2 regions of the Streptomyces sp. NPDC005774 genome follow, and region 2 is predicted to be linked to the other one. Evidence: riboswitches for the same ligand, from Rfam matches in the RefSeq annotation. Region 2 holds a riboswitch; the other holds the start of a gene.

Region 1 (5,330 bases), on a different contig from region 2:
GGTAGCCGTCCATCTGGATCGCGCTGTAGTGGACGAAAACATCCGCACCACCGTCGACCGCGATGAAGCCGTATCCCTTCTCCGCGTTGAACCACTTGACGGTGCCCTGAGCCATGCCTAACTCCCCTATTACTGGCCCTTGCACAGATCCGCACTTCGCGGATCCGGGTCAGACCTCACTCCCCAAACGGTTGGGGGCGTGCGCCGGAACGCGTCGACCGCGGCTGAATGTATCTGCCCAACTGCCCTCTGCAACAGGTCAATCGGACGAGAAATCTCGACGTCGCCGGTCCGGAATGTGACGGTAGTTCGTCCGTTTTCAGGGCAAGTCAGGCCGGGCAAACGCCGCGAAAGCCGCAGAAGGGGCCCAGACTTTGGCTATATCCAGTCGGGCGGGCGGCAGGAATTAATGGTTCCCGATGGGGAAATCGGGGCCGTGTTCCCCGACTCTATCGTGTTCAATCCCACGGAATGGCCCCCTCCGCTTCTCTCGCGGAAGGGGCCATCCGATGAACGCTCAGTAATTCTGATTACCGATGGTAATGATCAGCCGCCGGCGACGGCCGGGATGATCGACACACCCACACCGTCCGGGGTCGCGGTCTGCAGGCCCTGCTCGAAGCGGACGTCGTCGTCGTTGACGTAGACGTTGACGAAGCGGCGCAGCTTGCCCTGGTCGTCGAGGACCCGGGCGGCGATCCCGGTGTGGTTCTTCTCCAGGTCGGCGATGACGTCGGCGAGAGTGGCGCCCTCGGCGCCGACCTCGGCCCTGCCACCGGTGTAGGTGCGCAGGATGGTGGGGATGCGAACGGTCACGCTCATGCGACTTGACCTCCAGTCACGATAAGATTACTTTGCGTGTCGGCCGCCGGGTCGGCGGTTTCGGCCTGTGGAGCAGATGCAGGACCTCGGCTCGGGTGCGTCCCGGGGGCCGTCGGCCGTGAAGCAGGAAACCCAGTGGGCGACCGCCGGCCTCCTCGGGGCTCCGAGGGGGAGGTCAAGCGAGGCCGGCCTCTCGGAACGACTCCAGGCTGGGACGGATGGTCGCGGTCAGGCCGGTGTCGGCCACCGCGTCCAGCGTCTTGAGGCCGTCGCCGGTGTTGAGCACGACGGTGGTCAGGGCCGGGTCCAGGTCACCGTTCTCGATCAGCTTCTTCGTGACGCCGACGGTCACGCCGCCCGCGGTCTCGGCGAAGATGCCCTCGGTCCGGGCGAGCAGCCTGATGGCCTCCACGACCTGCTCGTCCGTCACGTCCTCCACCGCGCCGCCGGTGCGGCGCGCGATGTCCAGGACGTACGGGCCGTCGGCGGGGTTGCCGATGGCGAGCGACTTGGCGATGGTCTTCGGCTTCTGCGGCCGGACGACGTCGTGGCCCGCCTTGTACGCGGTCGACACCGGCGAACAGCCCTCCGCCTGGGCACCGAAGATCTTGTACGGCCTGTCCTCGACGAGGCCGAGCTCGATCAGCTCCCGCAGCCCCTTGTCGATCTTCGTGAGCTGTGAGCCGGAGGCGATGGGGACGACGAGCTGGTCGGGCAGCCGCCAGCCGAGCTGCTCGCAGATCTCGTACGCGAGGGTCTTGGAGCCCTCGGCGTAGTACGGCCGCAGGTTGACGTTGACGAAGCCCCAGCCCTCGCCGGCCGGGTCGCCGATCAGCTCGGAGCAGAAACGGTTCACGTCGTCGTAGTTGCCCTCGATGCCGATGAGCTCCCCGCCGTAGACGGCGGCCATGACGACCTTGCCCTGCTCCAGGTCGTGCGGGATGAACACGCAGGAGCGCAGTCCGGCGCGGGCGGCGGCGGCGCCGACGGCACCGGCGAGGTTGCCCGTGGAGGAGCAGGAGAGGGTGGTGAAACCGAAGGCGCGGGCGGCCTCCAGGGCCTGGGCGACGACCCGGTCCTTGAAGGAGTGCGTCGGGTTGCCGGAGTCGTCCTTGACGTACAGGCCGCCGGTGACGCCGAGTTCGCGGGCGAGGTTGTCGGCCTGGACGAGCTTGGTCCAGCCGGGATTGATGTTCGGCTTGGTCGCCACGTCGGCGGGGACGGGCAGCAGGGGCGCGTAGCGCCAGATGTTCGCGGGGCCCGCTTCGATGCGCCGGCGCAGTTCCTCGGTGTCGTGGTCCGAGAAGTCGTAGGCGATCTCCAGCGGGCCGAAACACTCCTGGCAGGCGAAGACGGGACCGAGCGGTACGCGGTGGCCGCACTCGCGGCAGGACAGCGCGACGGCGGGGCCGAGATCGACCGAGGGCGCGGCGGATTCCGTAGTGCTTTCAACAGTCTGCACAGCCATGTGAGGCGAGGCCCTTTCTCCTCATCTTCCTCACGACGCATCTCGCCGTGAGACGGATTTGGCACCTTCCCTAGCCGGGAGCCTCGCGAGGACGATCAGCGACGCGATCCACTGCGATGCGCGGTGAACGCCGCAATGCGCGGTGATCGTCACGGTGCACGGTGATCATCACGGTGCGCTGCGATCGTCGATCGACGGTGATCTACGAGAACCGGCTGGAGGGTTGCCGGGGCTTCATCGGGCCGTTTCCCTCTGCCCCTCTGGATGAGCTGTATGCAGTTGTGTCGTGCGGTTGTGGGTCGTGCGGTAGTACGGCGCGGACGAGGACCCGAGAGGGTCGCGACCCCCGATGTGCGGGGTTCATCCGCGTTGTTCAAGACTGTAACCGAAGGCCAGGACGGTGGAGAGAGCACGTCCGAACCGCGAGACGGATCACAGGGGCATGGATCACAGGAGTACGGGCCGCCCTGATGGGAGCCGCAGGAGTATGGACCAGAGGAGTTATGGACCACAGAAGTGAGGAGCCACCGACCGTGCTGGAAGAAGTCGAGCGCTGGCTGGCCGACCGCTCCTGGTCCGTGACCGACCGCCCGGTGCACCGCCTCCTGACCGCGAAACGCGCCACGGGACAGACGGTGAGCGTGGTGCTGCCCGCGCTCAACGAGGAGGCCACCGTCGGCGGGATCGTCACGACGATCCGGCACGAGCTGATGCTGCGGGTCCCGCTGGTCGACGAGATCGTGGTCGTGGACTCCGGCTCGACCGACCGCACGTCGCAGGCGGCCGCCGCGGCGGGCGCGACCGTGGTGCACCGGGACACGATCCTGCCCCGCATCCCCGCCGTGCCCGGCAAGGGCGAGGTGCTGTGGCGCTCCCTGCTGGTCACCCGGGGGGACATCGTCTGCTTCGTCGACGCGGACCTCAGGGAGTTCTCCGCCGACTTCGTCTCCGGCATCGTCGGCCCCCTGCTCACCGAACCGGACGTGCAGCTGGTGAAGGCCATGTACGACCGGCCCCTGGGCTCCGCGGCCGGCCAGGGAGGCAGGGTCACGGAGCTGATGGCGCGCCCGCTGCTCAACCTGCACTGGCCGCAGCTGGCCGGCTTCGTGCAGCCGCTCGGCGGCGAGTACGCGGCCCGCCGCTCGCTCCTGGAACGGCTGCCCTTCCCCGTCGGCTACGGCGTCGAGCTGGGCATGCTGGTCGACGCCCTGCACCTGGTGGGCCTGGACGCCCTCGCCCAGGTCGACGTCGGCGTCCGCAGGCACCGCCACCAGGACGGCCAGGCCCTCGGCCGGATGGCCGCCGCGATCTACCGCACCGCCCACCTCCGCCTGGCCCGCGGCCACCTCGTCCGCCCCGCGCTCACCCAGTTCGAACGCACCGGCGCCGGCTTCGAGCCCCGCACCCACCCGGTGGACACGGAGGAACGGCCCCCGATGGCGGACATAGCCGAGTACCAGTCCCGCCGAGTGGCCTGACCACGACGGCCCGCGCACCCTGCCGCAGCCCTTGACCTGGCGTTCCGGGCGGGTCCGGCCGTATACGGCTCGTATACGGCCGGTTCGCCGATCCGCATACGGCTGATCCGCACGTTTGAGCGTTTCGGAGGCGGGCTAGGTTCAGGCGTATGGCTTCCATGCAGGCTGGTCAGGGTGCTCAGGTGCTGGTCGCGTCGAACCGCGGCCCCGTTTCGTACGCGGTGGACGAGGACGGTTCGCTGCGGGCCAGAAGGGGCGGCGGCGGGCTGGTGTCCGGGCTGTCGGCGATCGGGTCGGACACGGACGCGCTGTGGGTGTGCTCGGCACTGTCCGACGGCGACCGCGAGGCCGTGCGGCGCGGGATCGGCGAGGACGGCGTGCGGATGCTGGACATCCCCGCGGACGTGCACGCCGACGCGTACAACGGCATCGCGAACTCGGTGCTGTGGTTCGTGCACCACATGCTGTACCAGACACCGCTGGAGCCCGTCTTCGACGCGGAGTTCCGCCGGCAGTGGGCGTCCTACGAGGCCTACAACCGGGCGTTCGCCGTGGCGCTGGCCGAGGAGGCGGCCCAGGGGGCCGCGGTCGTGGTGCAGGACTACCATCTGGCGCTGGTCCCGGGGCTGCTCCGGGAGCTCCGCCCCGACCTGCGCATCGGTCACTTCTCGCACACGCCGTGGGCCCCGCCGGAGTACTTCCGGATGCTGCCCGACGACATCGCCGGGCAGGTGCTGCGCGGAATGCTGGGCGCGGACCGGCTCGGCTTCCTGACCCGGCGCTGGGCGGACGCGTTCACCGCGTGCTGCGAGCGGTTCGCGGACGGGCTCGGACGGACCGCGATCGGGGTGCACGGGCTGGGCATCGACGCGGACTTCCTGCGCGGCCGCGCGCACGAGACGGACGTCGAGGAACGGATCGTCACGCTCCGCGAGGAGATCGGCACGGCCCCCGACGGGACCCCGCGCAAGACCGTCGTCCGGGTCGACCGGACCGAGCTGTCGAAGAACATCGTGCGCGGCCTGCTCGCCTACCGCCAGCTCCTCGACGACCACCCCGAATGGCGCGAACGCGTCGTGCACGTCGCCTTCGCCTACCCCTCCCGGCAGGACCTCGCCGTGTACCGCGACTACACGGCCGAGGTGCAACGGGTCGCCCAGGAGATCAACGAGCGGTACGGGACCCCGGGCTGGCAGCCCGTCGTCCTGCACGTCAAGGACGACTTCGCGCGCTCCCTGGCCGCGTACCGGCTGGCCGACGTGGCCCTGGTCAACCCCATCCGGGACGGGATGAACCTGGTCGCCAAGGAGGTCCCGATCCTGTCCGACAGGGGCTGCGCGCTGGTGCTGTCCCGGGAGGCGGGCGCGTACGAGGAACTGGGCGAGGACGCGATCGCCGTCAACCCGTACGACGTGGTCGACACGGCGCGGGCCCTGCACGAAGGGCTCGCGATGCGCCCGGCGGAGCGGACCGAGCGCGCCAAACGCCTGGCCGAGGCGGCGACGGCACTGCCGCCGCAGCAATGGTTCCTGGACCAGCTGAACGCGCTGCGGGACGGAAGC
Region 2 (5,330 bases):
GGAGGGCGCGGTCCTGTCCGTGCCGATCGTCGGCACGTATCTCGCGTTCTTCATCTTCGGCGGGGAGTTCCCGGGGGACGACTTCATCGCCCGGTTCTACTCGGTCCACATCCTGCTGCTGCCGGGCATCATGCTCGGTCTCGTGGTGGCGCACCTGATCCTGGTCTTCTACCACAAGCACACGCAGTTCGCGGGCCCCGGCAAGACCAACAAGAACGTCGTGGGCATGCCGCTGCTGCCGGTGTACATGGCGAAGGCCGGAGGCTTCTTCTTCCTGGTCTTCGGCGTGCTGTGCGTCGTCTCGGCGGTCGCGACGATCAACCCGATCTGGAACATCGGCCCCTACCGGCCGGACATGGTCTCCACCGGAGCCCAGCCCGACTGGTACATGGGCTTCTCCGAGGGCCTGGTCCGTGTGATGCCGGGCTGGGAGATCAACTTCTGGGGTCACACGCTCGCCCTGGGTGTGTTCGTCCCGCTGATGATCTTCCCGATGGTCCTGGTGTCCATCGCGGTCTACCCGTTCATCGAGTCCTGGATCACCGGCGACAAGCGCGAGCACCACATCCTGGACCGCCCGCGCAACGCGCCGACCCGCACCGCCTTCGGTGTCGCGTGGATGGCCTGGTACTTCGTGCTCCTCGTCGGCGGCGGCAACGACCTGTGGGCGACGCACTTCAACCTGTCGATCAACGCGATCACCTGGTTCGTGCGCATCGGCTTCTTCGCCGTGCCGGTGGCCACGTTCATCATCACCAAGCGGATCTGCCTCGGCCTCCAGCGCCGGGACAAGGACAAGGTGCTGCACGGCCGCGAGTCGGGCATCATCAAGCGCCTGCCGCACGGTGAGTTCATCGAGGTCCACGAGCCGCTCAGCCAGGAGCAGCTGCACACCCTCACGGCGCACGAGCAGTACCAGCCGGCCGAGATCGGCCCGCTCGTCGACGAGAACGGTGTCGAGCGCAAGGTGAAGCCGCTCGAGAAGCTGCGCGCCAAGCTCAGCGAGGGCTACTACGGCGGGGAGTCCCAGATTCCGAAGCCGACCGTCGAGGAGTACAAGGAGATCACGAGCGGCCACGGCCACCACTGATCCCCCGCACCGCCTCAACCGCCTTCCCAAGGCAACCGAGTCGCCACACGACTGCGCAGGGCCCCCGTCCGAGGACCGGACGGGGGCCCTGCGTCGTGCCCCCGGATCGATAGGGTGGGGACGAAACCCCTACCCATCCGTCTGCCGAAGACGTCGAGGACCCAGGAGCGGCTGATGAGCGCTGTGACCCCCGCTGGAGGCAACCCCGCGGCGGACCGCTCCTGGCCCGCCCTGCTGAACGGCCTGCTCGACGGCCACGACCTGTCCGCCGACGACACCGCCTGGGCGATGGACCTGATCATGCGCGGTGAGGCCACCGACGCGCAGATCGCCGGGTTCGCCGTGTCCCTGCGGGCCAAGGGCGAGACCGTCGAGGAGATCACCGGCTGCGTCCGGGCGATGTACGACCACGCCATCGGCATCGAGGTGCCCGGGCGGACCGTCGACATCGTCGGTACCGGCGGCGACGGCGCCAGGACGGTGAACATCTCCACGATGTCCTCCGTCGTCATCGCCGGCACCGGGGCGAAGGTCGTCAAGCACGGCAACCGGGCCGCCTCCTCCGCGTCCGGCGCCTCCGACGTCCTGGAGAAGCTCGGCGTCAACCTGGAGCTGACCCCGCAGCGGGTCGCCGAGGTCGCCGAGGAGGCCGGGATCACCTTCTGCTTCGCGGTGAAGTTCCACCCGGCGCTGCGCCATGTGGCGGCCGCGCGGGGCCAGCTGGGCGTCCGGACGGTGTTCAACTTCCTCGGCCCGTTGGCCAACCCGGCCCGGGTCAGGGCCCAGGCCGTCGGGGTCGCCGACCCGAGGATGGCTCCGATCATGGCCGGTGTGTTCGCCGGACGCGGCCACTCCTCGCTGGTGTTCCGCGGCGACGACGGTCTCGACGAGCTGACCACCACCGGCCCCTCGACGGTGTGGGTGGTCCGGGACGGACAGGTGACCGAGGAGCGCTTCGACCCGCGCGACGTCGGTCTCGAGCCGGTGCCGCTGGAGGCCCTGCGCGGCGCCGACGCGTCGTACAACGCGGAGGTCGCCCGGCGGGTGCTGGACGGCGAACACGGCCCGGTGCGGGACGCGGTGCTGCTGAACTCGGCGGCGGCGCTGGTGGCGCTCGAACCGGGCACCGGGACGCTGGCGGAGCAGATCGGGGCAGGGATGGCCAAGGCCGCCGAATCGATCGACTCGGGCGCCGCCCGGCGGGTTCTGGAGCGCTGGGTGCTGGCCAGCAACGCGTGAGCCGTACGTCCTGAGTCATACGTCCTGAGTCATACGTCCTGGGCCACCGGCGCGGTCCGGATCCGTCCAGGATCCGGACCGCGCCTTGCGCGTACGGGGCTGTGTTGGCAAGATCTCGGACCAGGTCATGAGCGACAGCCATCAGGCCCCGGCCGGCTGTCCGGCAACCCTCCGTCCGTGGCGGGGTGCCCCGGGTGAGGACCAGGCCGTGAGCAGCAGGGCTCGCGGCAAGCGCGGACCCCTCGCACTCGATCGAGTGACACACCAGGGGTCCTGGTCGTTCGAGGGAGCCTTCCGTGAGCAAGCGAATGTGTTAGGGCCTGTCCGGCGGATCATGCCGGAGGCGCGGGGCTCGGCACGACCTTCTCCGCGTCGCAGCTGAACGCACCGGTCCCCGCTCGCCCCAGTGGGACGGATGCCGCCGGCCCCCTCCGACGTGATCCGCAGAACAGGTCCCGAGGCGTTTCCGCCGGCCGTTCCGAGGCCGGGGGACCCCGCCTTCGCAGATTCCCCGTCACCTTCTCCCACGCTCGAGCCGTGTGCGCTCGCGTGGTGATTCCGCCTGCTTCCACGGGAGTTCAGCCATGTCCGTTTCCACCGTCGCCACCGCCACCGCCACCGCCACCGCCACCGCCACCGCCACCGCTACCGTCGCCACCGCCACCGCCGCCGCCGACGGCCCGTCCGGCTGCGCCCCGCTGCCCGTGCTCGGCCGGGACGTCACCGTGCCCCTCGTCACCGGCGGGGAGGTCACCTACGCCGCGCTCGACCACGCCGCCAGCGCCCCGGTGCTCCAGCGGGTGTGGGACGAAGTGGCCGCGTACGCGCCCTACTACGGCAGCGTCCACCGCGGCGCCGGGTACCTCTCCCAGCTCTCCACCGAGCTGTTCGAGAACGCCCGCCGGACCGTCGCCGAGTTCCTCGACTGCCGCGACGGGGACCAGGTGGTCTTCACCCGGTCCACCACCGACTCGCTCAACCTGCTCGCCGCCGCCCTCCCGGACGACTGCCAGGTCTTCGTCTTCGAGACCGAGCACCACGCCGCCCTGCTGCCCTGGGGGTCCCCCCACGCCGCAAGGCGTGGGAGGAGCGGTGCCCGCGTCACCTTCCTCGACGCCCCGGACAGCCCGGAGCAGGCCGTACGGACCCTGGAACACGCCCTCGCCGCCCGCGACCCCCACGACCCCGCCCTGGTCTGCGTCACCGGCGCCTCCAACGTCACCGGCGAGCTGTGGCCCGTACGCGAGCTGGCCGCCGCCGCCCACGCGCACGGCGCCCGGATCGTCCTGGACGCCGCCCAGTTCGCCCCGCACCACGCGGTGAGCGTGCGTGACCTGGACGTCGACTGGGTCGCCTTCTCCGGGCACAAGCTGTACGCCCCGTTCGGTGCCGGTGTCCTGGCCGGCCGCGCCGACTGGCTGCGGGAGGCCGAGCCCTACCTCGCGGGGGGCGGCGCCAGCCGCAAGGTCGCCCGGCGCGAGGACGGGGGAGTGGACGTCCAGTGGCACGACAGCGCCGCCCGCCACGAGGCCGGCTCGCCCAACGTCATCGGCGCCCACGCCGTCGCCTCGGCCTGCAAGGCGCTCGCCGAGGCCGGGTTCGGCACGCTGGCCGCCCACGAGGAGCAGCTGATCCGCACCGTACGGGACGGGCTCGCGGACGTGCCCGAGGTGCGGTTCCTGTCCCTGTTCGGGGACGACGCACCGCGCGTCGGCGTGCTCTCCTTCGTTGTCGACGGCTGGAACAGCTCCCACTTCGCCGCGGCCCTCTCCGCCGAGTACGGCATCGGCGTACGGGACGGACTGTTCTGCGCCCACCCGCTGCTGCGCGCCCTGCTCGGCGGCGATCCGCAGAACCAGGGAGAGTGCGGCGCACCCGAGGCGGCGCCCGGTGAGACGTCCCTCGACGCGGTCCGCGTCAGCTTCGGCGCGGGCACGCCGGACGAACACGTGGAGCGCTTCGTCCGCGCCGTCCGGGAACTCGTGCGCGGCGGCGCCCGCTGGAACTACCGGACGGTCGACGGCCGCTGCGTGCCGGACACCTCCGCCTGAGTGCCGGTCGCCTGTCCCGGTACGCGCGCCCCGCCGGGCACCGCCCGCCGGACGGCGGGGGCCGCGGGAGAGGGTGCGGCCGGGGCCGCCCTCCGGCGGTTGAAAATCATGGGACCGATCCTGCGGACCGGACCGGACGGCATGGATGAGCCCCGGACGAAGAACTCTTCATCCTCGGCCCTTCACGGCTGCCCGGGACGCCTCGGGCGCCCCGGCACTCCCACCGCGCAGGCCCTCCCGGTCCGGGCCGGTCAGTTGTCGAGGCCGATCGCGAACGCGGCCTCCAGGTCGTGCTGCGAGTACGTGCGGAACGCCACGTGCGTGTCCGTCCCCTCCACGCCCGGGATCTTGTTGATCCGGCCCGGGATGACCTCCGCCAGGTCCTCGTGCTCCTTGACCCGGACCATGGCGATCAGGTCGTAGGTCCCGGTGACGGAGAAGACCTCGCTGACGCTGTCCAGCGCGGCGATCCGCTCCGCGATCTCGGGGATCCGGTCCACGCTGGTCTTGATGAGGACGATCGCGGTGATCACTGCTGGTTCTCTCCCTCGGGGGCCGGAGCCGGTGCGCTTCTCACTGTAGTCGCCCCCGTGGAACGCGCCCACGCCCAGCAGAAGCCCAGCCCGAAGCCCACCAGGTGGGCCAGATACGCCACTCCCGGCCCGTCGGAGGCCTGCCCCGCCGCCAGCCACTGCAGCGCCACCCAGAACGGCAGTACCACCCACGCAGGGAAGCGCACCGGCAGAAAGAACAGGAACGGCAGCAGACTGGTCACCCGCGCCCGGGGAAACAGGAAGAGGAACGCGCCGAGGATCCCCGAGATCGCCCCCGAGGCGCCGACCAGGGACTGCTCCGAGTCCGCGTTGGCCACGGCGTACCCGAGCAGGGCGAGGTGCCCGCAGCCGACGTAGAACAGGGTGAACCGCAGGCGGCCCATGCGGGCCTCGGTC

The links. Region 2 has a riboswitch for S-adenosylmethionine ahead of ACFYQA_RS15890 (aminotransferase class V-fold PLP-dependent enzyme). Riboswitches for the same ligand answer to the same signal wherever they lie in the genome.
Region 1: another riboswitch for S-adenosylmethionine. It lies ahead of thrC (threonine synthase); the one in region 2 lies ahead of ACFYQA_RS15890 (aminotransferase class V-fold PLP-dependent enzyme).

Annotation. Positions count from the first base shown of each region.
Region 1 is NZ_JBIAIV010000010.1:82,246-87,575, reverse strand. It holds gene ACFYQA_RS12355 (cold-shock protein) at 1-115, opposite strand, end outside; gene ACFYQA_RS12350 (MoaD/ThiS family protein) at 547-822, opposite strand; gene thrC (threonine synthase) at 998-2,290, opposite strand; SAM riboswitch class I at 2,309-2,561, opposite strand; gene ACFYQA_RS12340 (glucosyl-3-phosphoglycerate synthase) at 2,824-3,768, shown strand; gene ACFYQA_RS12335 (trehalose-6-phosphate synthase) at 3,927-5,330, shown strand, end outside.
Region 2 is NZ_JBIAIV010000014.1:140,767-146,096, reverse strand. It holds gene ACFYQA_RS15900 (cytochrome bc complex cytochrome b subunit) at 1-1,090, shown strand, start outside; gene trpD (anthranilate phosphoribosyltransferase) at 1,265-2,329, shown strand; SAM riboswitch class IV at 2,453-2,569, shown strand; gene ACFYQA_RS15890 (aminotransferase class V-fold PLP-dependent enzyme) at 2,914-4,380, shown strand; gene ACFYQA_RS15885 (Lrp/AsnC family transcriptional regulator) at 4,632-4,913, opposite strand; gene ACFYQA_RS15880 (rhomboid family intramembrane serine protease) at 4,910-5,330, opposite strand, start outside.